One region of the Methylobacterium sp. PvP105 genome, then DNA from elsewhere that is predicted to be linked to it. Evidence: riboswitches for the same ligand, from Rfam matches in the RefSeq annotation. Region 1 holds a riboswitch; the other holds the start of a gene.
What was found. Region 1 has a riboswitch for thiamine pyrophosphate ahead of thiO (glycine oxidase ThiO). Riboswitches for the same ligand answer to the same signal wherever they lie in the genome.
Positions count from the first base shown of each region.

Region 2: it holds a riboswitch for thiamine pyrophosphate, as region 1 does, so the genes downstream of both, thiC (phosphomethylpyrimidine synthase ThiC) here and thiO (glycine oxidase ThiO) in region 1, are expected to answer to the same signal.

Region 1 covers NZ_JAGIPA010000001.1:1,433,765-1,440,770, forward strand. The annotation lists gene J3A75_RS06805 (glycosyltransferase) at 1-361, opposite strand, end outside; gene J3A75_RS06810 (TIGR02281 family clan AA aspartic protease) at 747-1,262, opposite strand; TPP riboswitch at 1,496-1,624, shown strand; gene thiO (glycine oxidase ThiO) at 1,695-2,912, shown strand; gene thiS (sulfur carrier protein ThiS) at 2,909-3,121, shown strand; gene J3A75_RS06825 (thiazole synthase) at 3,124-3,927, shown strand; gene J3A75_RS06830 (thiamine phosphate synthase) at 3,924-4,553, shown strand; gene J3A75_RS06835 (peptidase) at 4,690-5,442, opposite strand; gene J3A75_RS06840 (transglutaminase N-terminal domain-containing protein) at 5,487-6,314, opposite strand; gene J3A75_RS06845 (alpha-E domain-containing protein) at 6,336-7,006, opposite strand, start outside.
Region 2 covers NZ_JAGIPA010000001.1:4,359,388-4,366,393, forward strand. The annotation lists gene J3A75_RS21400 (acyltransferase family protein) at 1-127, opposite strand, end outside; gene J3A75_RS21405 (restriction endonuclease) at 237-611, opposite strand; gene J3A75_RS21410 (alpha/beta hydrolase) at 627-1,457, opposite strand; TPP riboswitch at 1,560-1,665, shown strand; gene thiC (phosphomethylpyrimidine synthase ThiC) at 1,737-3,623, shown strand; gene J3A75_RS21420 (flagellar protein FlaG) at 4,244-4,582, shown strand; gene J3A75_RS21425 (class II glutamine amidotransferase) at 4,593-5,417, opposite strand; gene J3A75_RS21430 (N-acetylglutaminylglutamine amidotransferase) at 5,536-7,006, opposite strand, start outside.

The DNA of each region.
Region 1 (7,006 bases):
GGTTGCTGACGAGCTGGTTGCGCCAGTATCGCGTGTGCTCGTCGATGATCTCGAACCGATAGCCGGGCGCGCGCAGCTTCGGCATCGTGAAGTCCGCGGGGATGATCAGCTCATCGTCAGCGTCGATGATCAGGGTGTACTGCGCATGACGCCGCGCGAGTTTCAGGGCCTCGTTTCGATTGTAGGCGAAATCGACCCACGGTCGCTCGACCAGCGCCCCCGGAATGTCCGCGAGCGCCGCGCGGACGATATCCTGGGTTCCGTCCGTCGACCCGGTATCGACGATGACCCAGTGATCGATGAGCGGTCGAACAGAATCGAGGCACCGACGGATAACGTGGGCCTCGTCCTTCACGATCATGGACAAACAGATCGTCGATCCGCGATTTTTCATCCTGACTCTGCCCCACCGCGCGCTCAGAACTCGCATCCGCGGCCGTCGATGCATCTAGCACCGCCGACATGCATTGACAAAGCGATCGAGATTGTAGGTAAAGCTTCGATTAAACGGGTCAATCGTCGAAATAAGTGCGTGCCGGATACGGAATTATAGCGAACTACGGCTCATATATACATGATTCGAGATGATTCGATTTGGTGGAAGGGTGAGACCGGTGCCGGAAACTCCAACGGCTCAAAACGGAGTGCGCGGTCGACCGGCTCCCCTGATCGATCTCGGAAGGCAAGCCGGGCGGCCTTCCAGCCGTCCTGCCGCGGCCCGGAGATCTGCACGCATCGCGCGCGTTTCAGCCCCTGAGCGTCATCGTGCTGCCGGAGACGCCGAAATCGCGCAGGCGCCTCAGGAACGACATGCCCAACAGGCTGGTCGACAGGAGCCCGCGCGGGATCACGACCGCGTCGACGTCCCGCACCGTGATCGATCCGATCTGCACGATCGCGATCCGGATCGGCGCGACGCGGACCGTCCCGTTGGCGGTATTCCAGACGCGCGTGAAATCGGACGGTCCGACCTGGATCCCGATCCGCGCGGCGTCCTCCTCCGAGAACGCGCAGGCGCTCGCCCCCGTATCCACCATCATCGGTAGCGAACGGCCGTCCACGAGGGCGTTGACGAAGAAGTGGCCGTTGCGGCCGGCCTGGAGGGCTACGCCGGCGACGGCAGCGCCCGCGAGATCCGGTTCCGGCGCCGGCGCCGGCGCGATGGCGAGTGCTACCGGCACCGACCGCGCGCCGTCACGCAGCTTCAGAAGTGCCGTGACACCGAGGAAGCCGAGCATGCAGATCAAGAGGATTGTACGCACGCGAATTCGCCCGTGACGTGGAGTGGCGGCGATCCGCGGAGTTCCCGGATCCCGGCGATGAGATGCCAGACCCGTGAAGGGATGGTGCGCGATCGCGAGCAGGGCCGCGACCGGCGGACGGATTCCGCTCCGCTTGGTGTCCAGTCCGTCACCGCGATCGGCCGATTGTCGCGGGAGAGCCGTCCTGGACGCGGCGCGGGGTTGACCGGCACCGGCCGGGAGGCCACATCTGCATCTGTTCCAGGGAGATCCCCGGCAAGGGGCTGAGAAACCGCTGGCACGTCCGTCAGGACCTGCGGCGCGGAAATCCTTCGAACCTGATCCGGCTCATACCGGCGTAGGGATTGGACCGCGGCCGCCCGAAAGGCAGGCCACAGCTTCTCACAGAAGCAGACGGCCCGGTCCCCGCGACGGCAATTCGCGGAGACGCCCGTGCCCCTCGACCGCCCCGCCTCACCGATCGGCCGCCGCCGCAGCCCCGACGGCGGTGTCGCGCCCGAAACCCTTCCGGCGCGGACCGACGTCGCCGTGGTCGGCGCCGGGCTGATCGGGCTGTCGATCGCGTGGCGCCTCGCCCAGGCCGGCAGCGCCGTGACAGTGCTGGAGCGGGACACGATCGGGGCGGGCGCGAGCCTCGCGGCCACAGGCATGCTGGCCCCGGCGGCCGAGCACGAGCCGGGCTCGGACCCGCTGCTCCCGCTCGCCCTGGACTCGCTCCGGCTCTGGCCCGAGTTCCGCGACGCCCTGGAGGCGGAGTCCGGCCGCGCGATCGACTACCGGGCCGACGGCACCCTGGTGCTGGCGGTCGGCCGCGACGAGGTCGAACGGCTGCGCTTCCGCTACGACCTGCAGCGCCGCTCGGGGCTCGAGGCGACCTGGCTGCCGGGCAGCGAGGTGCGGCGCCTCGAGCCGGGCCTGCGCCCCTCCGTCACTGCCGGCATCCACTGCCCGCTCGACCATCAGGTCGACCCCCGTCTGGTGATGGACGCCCTCACCGAAGCCTGCCGCCGGGCCGGCGTGATCCTGGTGGAGCGGACCCCCGTCACCGCCCTGGACTGGTCGGGCGGCCGCGTGACCGGGATCCGCGCCGGCGACCGCGTCGTCGCGGCGGAGACCGTCATCCTCGCCTCCGGCGCCTGGAGCGGGGAGGGCGGCCTGCTGCCCGACGCGCTCGCCCTGCCGGTCCGCCCGCTGAAGGGCCAGTCCCTGGCCCTGCGCACGACCGCCCGCACCGGTACCCTGGCGCGGATGGTCTGGACCGAGCAGGTCCACATGGCGCCGAAGAGCGACGGCCAACTCATCGTGGGCGCGACGGTCGAGGATTGCGGCTTCCGGCCCGGCGTCACCGCGGGCGGCCTCTACGCCCTGCTCGAGGGTGCCCGCCGGGTGCTGCCCGGCATCGAGGAGATGGAGGTGGAGGCGGTGTGGAGCGGCTACCGTCCGACCTCCGACGACGACGCGCCGATCCTGGACGCGATCGCCCCGGGCCTCGTCGCCGCCACCGGGCATCACCGCAACGGCTACCTGCTCGCCCCGGTCACCGCCGACGCGGTCGCCGCGCTGGTGCTGCGCGGCGCGCTGCCGGCGGTGGCGCGTCCCTTCACCCGCGCGCGCTTCGGCCAGCCGGAAGCGCTGAGGGCCTCGGCATGAAACTGCTCGTCAACGGTGAGCCGCGCGAGTGCGCGGTCGAGACGGTGGACGCCCTGTTCCGCCTCGAGGCGGAAGAGAGCGGCATCGAGAGCCCGCAGGGCGTCGCCATCGCGCTGAACGGCCGGGTTCTGCGCCGCCGGGACTGGGTCGAGACCCCGGTCTCGGAGGGCGACCGCGTCGAGATCGTCCGCGCCATGCAGGGAGGTTGAGCATGGACCAGAGTCACACGCCACCGCGCCCCGAGGGCGGGGACGACAGCCTGACCATCGCCGGGGTGACGCTGTCGTCCCGGCTGTTCATCGGCACCGCCGGCTACCCGACGCAGGCGATCATGCGCGACGCCGTCGCGGCGAGCGGCGCCGACGTGGTCACGGCCTCGATCCGACGGGTCTCGCTCCAGGGCCACGGCTCGGACACGGTCAAGATCCTGAAGGGCAAGCGCTTCCTGCCGAACACGGCCGGCTGCGAGACCGCCCGGGACGCGATCATGACCGCCGAACTCGCCCGCGAGGCGCTCGACACCAACTGGATCAAGGTCGAGGTGATCGGCGACCGCGAGACGCTCTACCCGGACGTGATGGAGCTGATCGAGGCCTGCCGCCATCTCGTGGACGACGGCTTCGTGGTGCTGCCCTACTGCAACGACGACCCGATCGTGTGCCAGCGCCTGGAGGATGTCGGCTGCGCCGCCGTGATGCCCATGGGCTCGCTGATCGGCTCCGGGATGGGTGTCGCCAACCCGGCCAACCTCGAGCTGATCTGCCGCCGGGCGACGGTGCCGGTGGTGGTCGATGCCGGCATCGGCACCGCCTCGGACGCGGTGATCGCCATGGAGCTCGGCGCCTCCGCCTGCCTGATCAACACCGCCGTCGCCAAAGCCGACGATCCGGTGCGGATGGCCCGCGCCATGGGCCGGGCCGTGGAGGCCGGGCGCGACGCGCACCGCGCCGGGCGGATCCCCCGCCGCGGCCGGGCGGAGCCGTCGAGCCCGCAGCTGGGCCTCGTCGGCTCGTGAGGGCGCTGCCGTCGCCGCTGCTCACGGTGACGGATCGGCACGGGCATCCGCGGCCCCTCGCCGAGACCGTGCAGGCGGTCCTCGACGGCGGCGGGCGCTGGATCTGGTTCCGCGACAAGGACCTGGAGCCGGAAGCGCGTCGGCGCCTCGGCGCGGGCGTCGCCGCGCGCGTGCGGGCCCTGGGGGGCTTCCTGACGGTCGGCGGCGACGTCGCGCTGGCGCGGGCGCTGGAGGCCGACGGCGCGCATCTCGGCGGCGGCGCGGGGCCGGAGGCGATCGCCGCGGCGCGGTCGGCGCTCGGTCCGAGCGCGCTGATCGGCGTCTCGGTCCACGCGCCGCGCGAGGCCGCGGCCGCCGCGCAGGCCGGGGCCGATTACGTCACCCTCAGCCCGATCTACGCGACCGCGAGCAAACCCGGCTACGGGCCGGCGCTGGGTCTCGAGGGACTCACGGATAGCCTCGGCGCCGGCCTGCCCGTGGTGGCGCTCGGCGGTCTCGGTCCCGGGGCGGTCGGGCCCTGTCGCGCGGCCGGGGCGGCGGGTTTCGCTATCATGGGCGGCCTGATGCGAGCCGCGGATCCCATCGAAGCGACCCGGGCGCTCTTGAAGGCGTGGGGCGCCACGTAGATCTCCGCCGCCCCGTGAAAGTCAGCCGCCGGCTCTGCGAGCACAGCGAAGCCATCCGGGGACGCGCGACGTCCGGGGATGCCGCGCGGCCCTCGATCGCCCGCGCCGCGCTAGGACGGCCGATGCCGGGGCAGCACTAGGAGCTGGTAGGCCCGTAGGGCGGCCGCGGGATCGCCCGGTGCGCTGCGCGGAGCGCCGCCGACCAGCGCTCGCGCAGATCGTGGAAATAGCCCTCGCCGGCCTCGATCCGGTGATTCACCTCGAGCGTCAGCGCGTTCCGGCGGGCGACCGCGATGTCGATCGGCAGGCCAACACCGAGGTTCGACCGCATGGTCGAGTCCATCGAGACGAGGCTCACCTTGAGGGCGTCGTAGAGGTCGGTCGTGTACTTCACCGCCCGGTCGAGGATCGGCTTGCCGTACTTGTGCTCACCGATCTGGAGGAACGGCGCGTCAGTGCTGCACTCGATGAAGTTGCCCGCCGAGTAGATCAGGTACAGCCGCATCTCGCCGTCCCCGATCTGGCCGCCGAACAGCAGCGAGATCGAGAAGCGGATGTTGGCCGCCTCGAACCCGTCCTTCTCGATGGCGCGCACCCGCCGGATGGCGCGGCCGATCAGCTGTGCCGCCTGGAACATGGTCGGCGCCTCGACGAGTTTCTGCAGCGGCTCGCCCTCCTCCTCGCCGGGGACACCCTCCTGGAGCAAGCTGAGGACCGACTGGGTGATCGAGAGGTTGCCCGCGGAGGCGAGCATCATCACCCGCTCGCCGGGAACGTTGAAATGGTGGAGCTTGCGGTAGGTCGAGATATCGTCGAGCCCCGCATTGGTGCGGGTATCAGCGACCATGACCAACCCTTCCTCCACCAGGACACCGACGCAGTAGGTCATCGTCTTCGGGCTCTCGTGCGGTCGGCGGACCGGTGTCGGAACGATCAGGATTGAGCGGCGGCCCTGCCTTGCTCGACCCGCAGCTTCACGTCCAGTGTCTCGGTGCCACCGCCGGTGCGGCTGCCGCGAATCGGCGCGGCCCCGAGGTAGTCCAGGCCGGTGGCGACGCGGATGTAATTGTCCGCCGGGCTCACGTCGTAGCACGGGTCGAACGCCACCCAACCGAGATCCGGCACCAGGGCCTCGACCCACCCGTGGGGCGCCTCGACATCCGCCTGCCCGTCGTCCCGGGCCCGGTAGCCGGCGACGTAGCGGGCCGGGACGCCGATGTGACGCGCGGCGGCGATGAAGACGTGCGCGAGGTCCTGACAGACGCCGCTTCCGGCCGCGAACGCCTTGGCGGCCGGCACCGCGTTGCTCGCAGGTCCGGCCTCGTAGGCCACCGCGCCGTGGACTGCCCCCATCAGCCGGTGGAGCAAGCCGAGGACGGCGCCGTCGCCCTCGGCGGCAACGCGCTCCGCGAAGGCGTGCAGCTCCGGGCTGGCGGCACACAGGTCCGTGTCGCGGAGGTAGAACTCGTCCGGCAGGCGCTCCACCGTTCCGCGGACGACGCCGTGCGTGTCGTCGGTATCGACCTCGCCGGTGACCCGGATGGTCAGGGCGTCGGCCGGCTCGTCCGGGGTGAACCAGTGGACGACGTTGCCGAACCCGTCCTCGCGGGCAGTCAGCCGCCCGTCGACAGTGGTATCGATCCGCCACCCGCGGACGTACTGCCCGTCATGATCCCGCGGCGTCAGCCGCAGGACCTGCACGAGCCCGCGGGCCGGCTGCTCGTAGGTGTAGATGGTCTCGTGAACCACGCGGATGCGCATGCGCCGTCCCGTCCGTCTCGTTCAGCCGACCAGATACTGCTTGGCGATCGCCTCGCCCACCCTGTTGTTCTCGGCGATGAACGCCTCGACGAACTCGTGCAGCCCCGTGGCGAAGACCCGGTCGATGTCCTCGCCCTCCAGCTTCGCCAGCATGTTGCCCGCGAGGCGCTGGCTCGGTCCCCGGCGGCCGTAGGCGTCGGCGATCAGGTCGAGATACTCGACGATCACGCCGTAGCAGTTCGCGAAGGAGCGCGGCATCTGCTTGTTGAGCATCAGGAGGTCGGCCACCAGCAGCGGCTTGATGCTCTCCCGGTAGACCCAGTGGTAGGCGTTGAAGGCCGACACTTCGCGCAGGATCGTGGTCCACTGGAAGTAGTCGAGGCTGCCGCCCACCGTCTCGTCGTGCGGCAGCAGGATCTGGTACTTGACGTCGAGGATCCGGGCAGTGTTGTCGGCCCGCTCGATCGCCGTGCCGAGCCGCGTGAACCAGAAGGCGTCGTTGCGCAGCATCGTCCGGAAGGCCGAGCCGTCGAAGGTGAGCGAGACCGTCTTCACCCAGTCGAGGAAGCGGCCGAACTCGTCGCGGTTGAGGTCCTTGCCGGAATAGTTGCGCAGCTCCAGCCACGCGCCGTTGATCGCGTCCCACATCTCGGTGGTCAGCGCGGTGCGCACCGAGCGGGCATTCTCGCGGG
Region 2 (7,006 bases), 2.9 Mb from region 1:
AGCCCTCGCCGCCCATGGCCTCGCCGGTGCCGACGACCGAATGCATCATGACGACCAGGAGGATGCAGATCCCCTTGGCGATATCGACCCAGGCGAGCCGATCTCCCGTATCACCGACCCCGGCCATCGACCCACCCCTCGCGATCGGGGTGATCCTGGACCGGTTCGGGTTGACGGCAAGGAACGGGGCGGCGGCCACCTGCGGATAGGACGAACGCGCGGTAAACGCCGGCCGGTCAGTTGCTGCGCCGCGCCGACCGCCGCGCGCGGGTCATGCGCGTCGCCGCGTGGAAATCGTCGGGCTTGCCGCGGACCCAGACGAGGAAGCGCGCGATCTCCGGATCGGCGCGCAGCGCCTCGACGTCCGCGAGGCGCTTGGCGATCTCCGCCTCGCTGTAGCGGGCGTGGATCGCCGAGTGGCAGATCTGGTGCAGCCGGACCGTTCCGCGATGGGTCCCGCCCTTGAGCTTCGGCGTGAGGTGATGGAGGCTGGAGCGGGCGCGGCGCGGGATCGGGCGCTCGCAGAGGGGACAGACCGGGTCCGGCGGGCCCGGAACGCCCGGCGCGTCCGGATCCTCGGCGCTCCAGCGCTGCGAGCGCCGTCCGACCACGCGAGCCTCCCTCTCCTACCCCTGCTGGTCCGCCGGCTGCGGGCAGGCCGGACCGACGCGCGACCCGAACAGCGCCTCGGCCTCGCGATCCCGGATCCCGAGGATGGAGACGTGGTCCCCCGGGACCACGTCGATTTGGGCCCGGGGGCCGGCCGCCTCGGCGAGGTTCCGCGCCAGCTTGGCCGGCACGACCGTGTCGTCGCGGCCCTGCACGATCAACACGGGCGCCGTCCCACCGCGGATGCGCAGGTCCGAGCGGTACGTGTCGCGCAGGAGCCAGATCGGGGCTAGCGGGACATGCAGCCGCACGGTGTGGGTCATCGAGTCGAAGGGCGCCTCCAGGTACAGCCCGATCGCCGGCACCCGCTCGGCGACGGCCACGGCCACGGCGGCCCCGAGGGAATGGCCGTGGAGCAGGATCGGCGCGCCGGGCGCCCGCGCCCGCGCGGCCTCGACGGCCGCCAGCCCGTCGCGGATCAGCCCGTCCTCGCTCGGACTCCCGGTCGAGCCGGGATAGCCGCGATAGGCCACGGAGAGCACACCCCAGCCGCCCGCCCGCCAGGGCCCCGCGGCGAATCGCGCCGCGTGCGGCTCGGGGCGCGACCCGTTGCCGTGGAAGCTGACGACGACGCCGCAGCCCGGCCGCGGCGGCCGCCACAGACCGTGCAGGCTCTCGCCGTCGGGGGTCGCGACCGTGATCGTCGCGAGGCCGGGCGGGTTCGTCCACGGGTTCTGCGGACCGAAGGCGCCCGGGTAGAGGAACCGCCGCTGCCCGAGCGCGAGCGCGGCGCAGGCCAGGCCGCAGAGCAGGAGCGCGGCGAGCAGGAGGCCGGCGAGGAGGCGCATGCGGTCTGGGAGAGCGAGGGCGTTCGGACGAACGGTTTCCGGGATGTGTTTTCTAGGGCGACGGGTCAGCATTGACAAAGCCGTCCGCGAGCCCGAGTCTGGAACCGTTCCGAGGGGGGCCCTGCAGAGGGCTGAGATTGGGCACGCTGCCCTGACCCTTGAACCTGATCCGGCTCATACCGGCGGAGGGACGGGAACCTGCGGTCGCCTCTCGCGCGACCTCATCTCATCTCGGCCATCGCGTGGACCGGACCGCTCCAGCACGAGGAGAGGCCCACGATGAACGCACCCGTTCTCCCGAAGGACGTGAAAGGCAGCCCCGAGACCGTGACCACGGGTCCGGTGACCGGATCGCGCAAGGCCTACGCGAGCCCGGCCGGGCGGCCGGACATCCGCGTACCCTACCGCGAGATCGTCCTCTCCGATCCGAAGGAGGAACCGGTGCGGGTCTACGACCCGTCGGGCCCCTACACGGAGACCGATGCCCGCATCGACCTCAATGCCGGCCTCCCCGGCGTGCGCGAGCCCTGGATCGCGGCGCGCGGCTACGCGTCCGTCGCCCCGCGCGCGGTGAAGCCCGAGGATAACGGTTTCGCGGGCGACAAGCTCGTGGCCCCCTGCCCGGCCGAGCGGACCGTCCGCAAGGCGGCCCCGGGCCAGATGGTGACCCAGTACGAGTTCGCCCGCGCGGGGATCATCACCGAGGAGATGATCTACGTCGCCCATCGCGAGAACGTCTGCCGCGAGGCGATGCTCGCGGGCGCCGAGGCCGCGCTCGCCGACGGCCAGAGCTTCGGGGCCTCGGTCCCGCCCTTCATCACCCCGGAATTCGTGCGCGACGAGATCGCCCGCGGCCGGGCGATCATCCCGGCCAACATCAACCACACCGAGCTGGAGCCGATGGCGATCGGCCGGAACTTCCTGGTCAAGATCAACGCCAATATCGGCAACTCGGCCGTGACCTCCTCGGCGGCCGACGAGGTCGAGAAGCTCGTCTGGTCGATCCGCTGGGGCGCCGACACGGTCATGGACCTGTCCACCGGCCGCAACATCCACAATATCCGCTCGTGGATCATCCGCAACAGCCCGGTTCCGATCGGCACGGTGCCGATCTACCAGGCGCTGGAGAAGGTCGGCGGCGACCCGCTGAAGCTCGACTGGGAGGTCTTCAAGGACACGCTGATCGAGCAGGCCGAGCAGGGCATCGACTACTTCACCATCCATGCCGGCGTGCGGCTCGCCCACGTGCCGCTGACCGCCCGGCGCGTCACCGGCATCGTCTCGCGCGGCGGCTCGATCATGGCCCGCTGGTGCCTCGCCGGGCACCGGGAATCGTTCCTCTACGAGCGGTTCGACGAGATCTGCGACATCATGCGGGCCTACGACGTCTCGTTCTCGCTGGGCGACGGCCTGCGCCCGGGCTCGATCGCCGACGCCAACGACGCCGCCCAGTTCGGCGAGCTGGAGACGCTGGGCGAGCTGACCAAAGTCGCCTGGGACAAGGGCTGCCAGGTGATGATCGAGGGCCCCGGCCACGTGCCGATGCACAAGATCAAGGTCAACATGGAGAAGCAGCTGAAGGAGTGCGGCGAGGCGCCGTTCTACACCCTCGGCCCGCTGACCACCGACATCGCGCCCGGCTACGACCACATCACCTCGGGCATCGGCGCCGCGATGATCGGCTGGTTCGGCACCGCGATGCTCTGCTACGTCACGCCGAAGGAGCATCTCGGCCTGCCCGACCGGGACGACGTGAAGACCGGCGTCATCACCTACAAGATCGCCGCCCACGCCGCCGACCTCGCCAAGGGGCATCCCGCCGCGCAGCTCCGGGACGACGCGCTCAGCCGCGCCCGGTTCGACTTCCGCTGGGAGGACCAGTTCAACCTGGGCCTCGACCCGGATACGGCGCGGCGCTTCCACGACGAGACCCTGCCGAAGGATGCCCACAAGGTCGCGCATTTCTGCTCGATGTGCGGGCCGAAATTCTGCTCGATGAAGATCACGCAGGACCTGCGCGCCGAGGTGCTGGCGATGGAGGAGGCCGGCGAGGTCGTGGGCGCGGCGCCCGCGATGTCGAAGGCCGAGGCCGAAGCCGGCATGCGGGCGAAGTCGCAGGAGTTCCTGGCCGAGGGCGGCAAGCTCTACGTCGACGCCGCCGAGTGAGGTGACGGCACGCCCGGTCCACTCAGGACCCGGGCGTGCCGCCGTACGGGACCTCGATACCGAGCATGTCGCCCGGGCGGGCGCATCCAGCCTCAAGTGGCTCCCCTCGGGCGGCCAGTAGGCGGTCGACGCGGCCTCGCACAGCATCCGCGTATCCCGATCCTGGACGATGCACTGGACCGGGCGCTGCGACTGCCCGCGCAGCGCGACGACGATGAAGCGGTCGCGGGAGACCTTGATCGGCCCGCGTCCGTGGATCGCGACGAGCCGCGCCGCGATCGCGCAGCGGTGCGCGCGGATGAACTGCGCGGGCGTTCCCGGATCGCCCGGCGCGCCGAGCGCCGCCGTCCCCGCCAGGACGAGCATCGCCGGCATCCTGGACAGGGCGTGCTCCACGTAGCGCTGTTCGGATCGCGGCCCCGTCCCCGGAAGACGAGCGGGACAGCGGCCGAGTCGGCGTCAGTGAAAAAGCAGCACGGATTTGTGTCGCGGCGGTAACGCGATGTTCATCGCGTCTCCGATCGCGCGCCAGCATCCGGTGGACCGGCAGGCGCCATTAAGGAACGATTAGGCAGGACCGCGCCTCAATCCTTCGATCACAGGATCGCAGGAGACCGGCGATGGAGATCCGAACGCTGACATCCACGACGCCGGGGCCGCAGGGCCTCGACGCGCTCGGAGCGACGGCCGCCGCCGCCGTGACCCAGCAGGCGCCCGAGCCCAAGACCCCCGCCAAGCCGCTCGAGCCCGCGGTGAAGCTCGACATCGGCACGAACGGCGGCAAGGCGCGCTACATCCAGGACCCGGACACGAGCTCGATCGTGTTCCAGGTGGTCGATCCGTCGTCCGGCAACGTGATCGACCAGCTCCCGAGCGAGACCGCCCTGCGCAATCGTGCCTACGATTCCGCCCGCAGCGCGGAGGGTTCGCAGAGCAGCAGCCTCTCCCGCGTCGCCTGAGGGCCGTCGCTCAGGCGCGCAGCCGGCGGACCGAGTCTTCGACCGGCGGCGCGGCCAGGCCGAACTGCGCCAGCGACAGGATCTCCACCGGCGCGTCCCGCCGCGCGACGAGGACGCTGTTCTCGGCGACCGTCGTCCAGGCGCCGTGGTCCCGGTCGAGCGGCTCCGAGGCGACCACCACGCCGTCCTCCGAGGCGCGGTAATAGAGCGAGTTCGCCTTGTCGTTCGCGGCGAACCGGAACGCGTAGAGATCGCGGCCGTCCGCCAGCGCCGCCGTGAACCGGAACGGATGCGCTCCGGCGAGGTCCGTGAGCCGCGCGAGCGCGCGCGCCGTCGCGTCGACCGGATCGCGGCGCGACCCCGGGCCCATCAGGCCGCAGCCCAGCAATCCCAGGAAGATCGCCTCGGAATCGGTGGTGCCGGCGCGCGACGGGTAGAGCTCGTCGGGGATCAGCGCCTCGACCGGCCGCCGCAGGCGGCTCCAGTCGCCGATATAGCCGTTGTGCACGAACAGCCACGGGCCGCAAGCGAAGGGATGACAGTTCGGCCGGGTGATCGGCGTCCCGGTCGCGGCGCGCACGTGCGCGAAGAACAGGTGCGAACGCAGGTGCCGGCACAGGTAGCGGAGGTTGTCGTCCGACCAGGCGGGCTGGACCTCGCGGTACCGGCCCGGCTCCGGGTGATCGCCGTACCAGCCGAGGCCGAACCCGTCGCCGTTGGTCGCCGCGGTCGATTCGAGCGCCGCGATGCTCTGCGAGACGAGGCTGTGGGACGGCTCGGTGACGTAGTGCTCCAGCGGGATGGTGCGTCCCGCATAGGCGATCCAGCGGCACATCGACGGGCTTCTCCGGGTGTCTGTCGGCCGGCTGATCCGGGACGATCGTGGACAAAGCGCGGCACCTTGAGCGCGCGGTCGATCACGATCTGTCGCGAAAGCCGTGCCGCGGCCCGTCTCAGACGCCGTGGGTCTGGAGCCAGCTCTCCAGAAGGGCCACCTGCCAGAGCTTCGAGTTGCCCTTGGGCGTCAGCGTGCCGTCGGGATCGGCGAGCAGGTGATCGACGTAGGCGCGGTTGAAGATGCCGCGCGCGCGCGCCTCGGGCCGGTCGAGGATCTCGCGGACGTAGTCGAGGAACGGGCCGCGGATGTGCTTCAGGGCGGGCACGGGGAAATACCCCTTCTTGCGGTCGATCACCTCGGCCGGGACAACCGCCCGCGCGGCTTCCTTCAGGATGTACTTGCCGCCGTCCCGGACCTTGAGCTCCGCCGGGATGCGGGCCGCCAGCTCGACGAGGTCGTGGTCGAGGAACGGCACCCGCGCCTCGAGGCCGCAGGCCATCGTCATGTTGTCGACCCGCTTGACCGGGTCGTCGACCATCATGACCTCCTGGTCGAGCTGCAGCGTCTTGTCGATGGCGCTGGCGCTCCGCGACTTCGCGAAGAAGGCGGCGATGTAGTCGGTGCTGTGATCGCCCCCCAGCATGTCGGGCGTCAGAGCCTCGCGCATCTCGGCGTGGTCGCGGTCGAAATACGCTTTCGCGTAATCGGCGACCGGGTCGGTCGAGCCCATCAGCTTGGGGTACCAGTGATAGCCGCCGAACACCTCGTCGGCGCCCTGCCCGCTCTGGATCACCGTCACGTGCTTGGCGACCTCCTGCGAGAGCAGGAGGAAGGCCACCGCGTCGTGGCTCATCTGCGGTTCCGACATCGCCGCGATCGCCGCGGGCAGCGCTTCCAGCGTCCGGGAGCCGTCGACCGCCAGCTTCGTGTGGTCCGTGGCGAAGGTCTCGGCGACGATATCCGAGTACTTGAACTCGTCGCCCTCGACGCCGTTCACCGCGTCGAAGCCTACCGAGAAGGTCTTCAGGCCCTGCTGCCCGCTCCGCGCGAGCAGGGCCACGAGCAGCGAGCTGTCCAGGCCACCCGAGAGCAGGACGCCCGTCGGGACGTCGGCGACCTGCCTGCGCTCGACGGCGGTGCCCAGGGCATCGAGAACGGCCTCGCGCCAGTCCGCCTCGGTCCGGCCGCGGTCGGCCTCGCGGGGTCCGATCGCGAGTGTCCAGTAGGTCGACGCGTGCTGCGTCCCGTCCTGCTCGATCGTCAGGATCGTCGCCGGTGCCAGCTTGCGCACACCCTTGAGAATGGTGAGCGGGGCCGGCACGCCCGCGTGCCAGCTCATGTAATGGTGGAGGGCGACCGGATCGATCGCGGTATCGACGTCGCCGGCCGCGAGCAGGGCCGGGAGCGACGAGGCGAAGCGGAACCGGGTTTTCGTCTCGCTGTAGTAGAGCGGCTTCACGCCCAGCCGGTCGCGCGCCAGCACGACCCGCCCGGATTCCCGCTCCAGGATGGCGAACGCGAACATGCCGGCGAAGCGCTCGACGCAGGCACGGCCCCAGGCATGATAGGCCTTGAGCACCACCTCT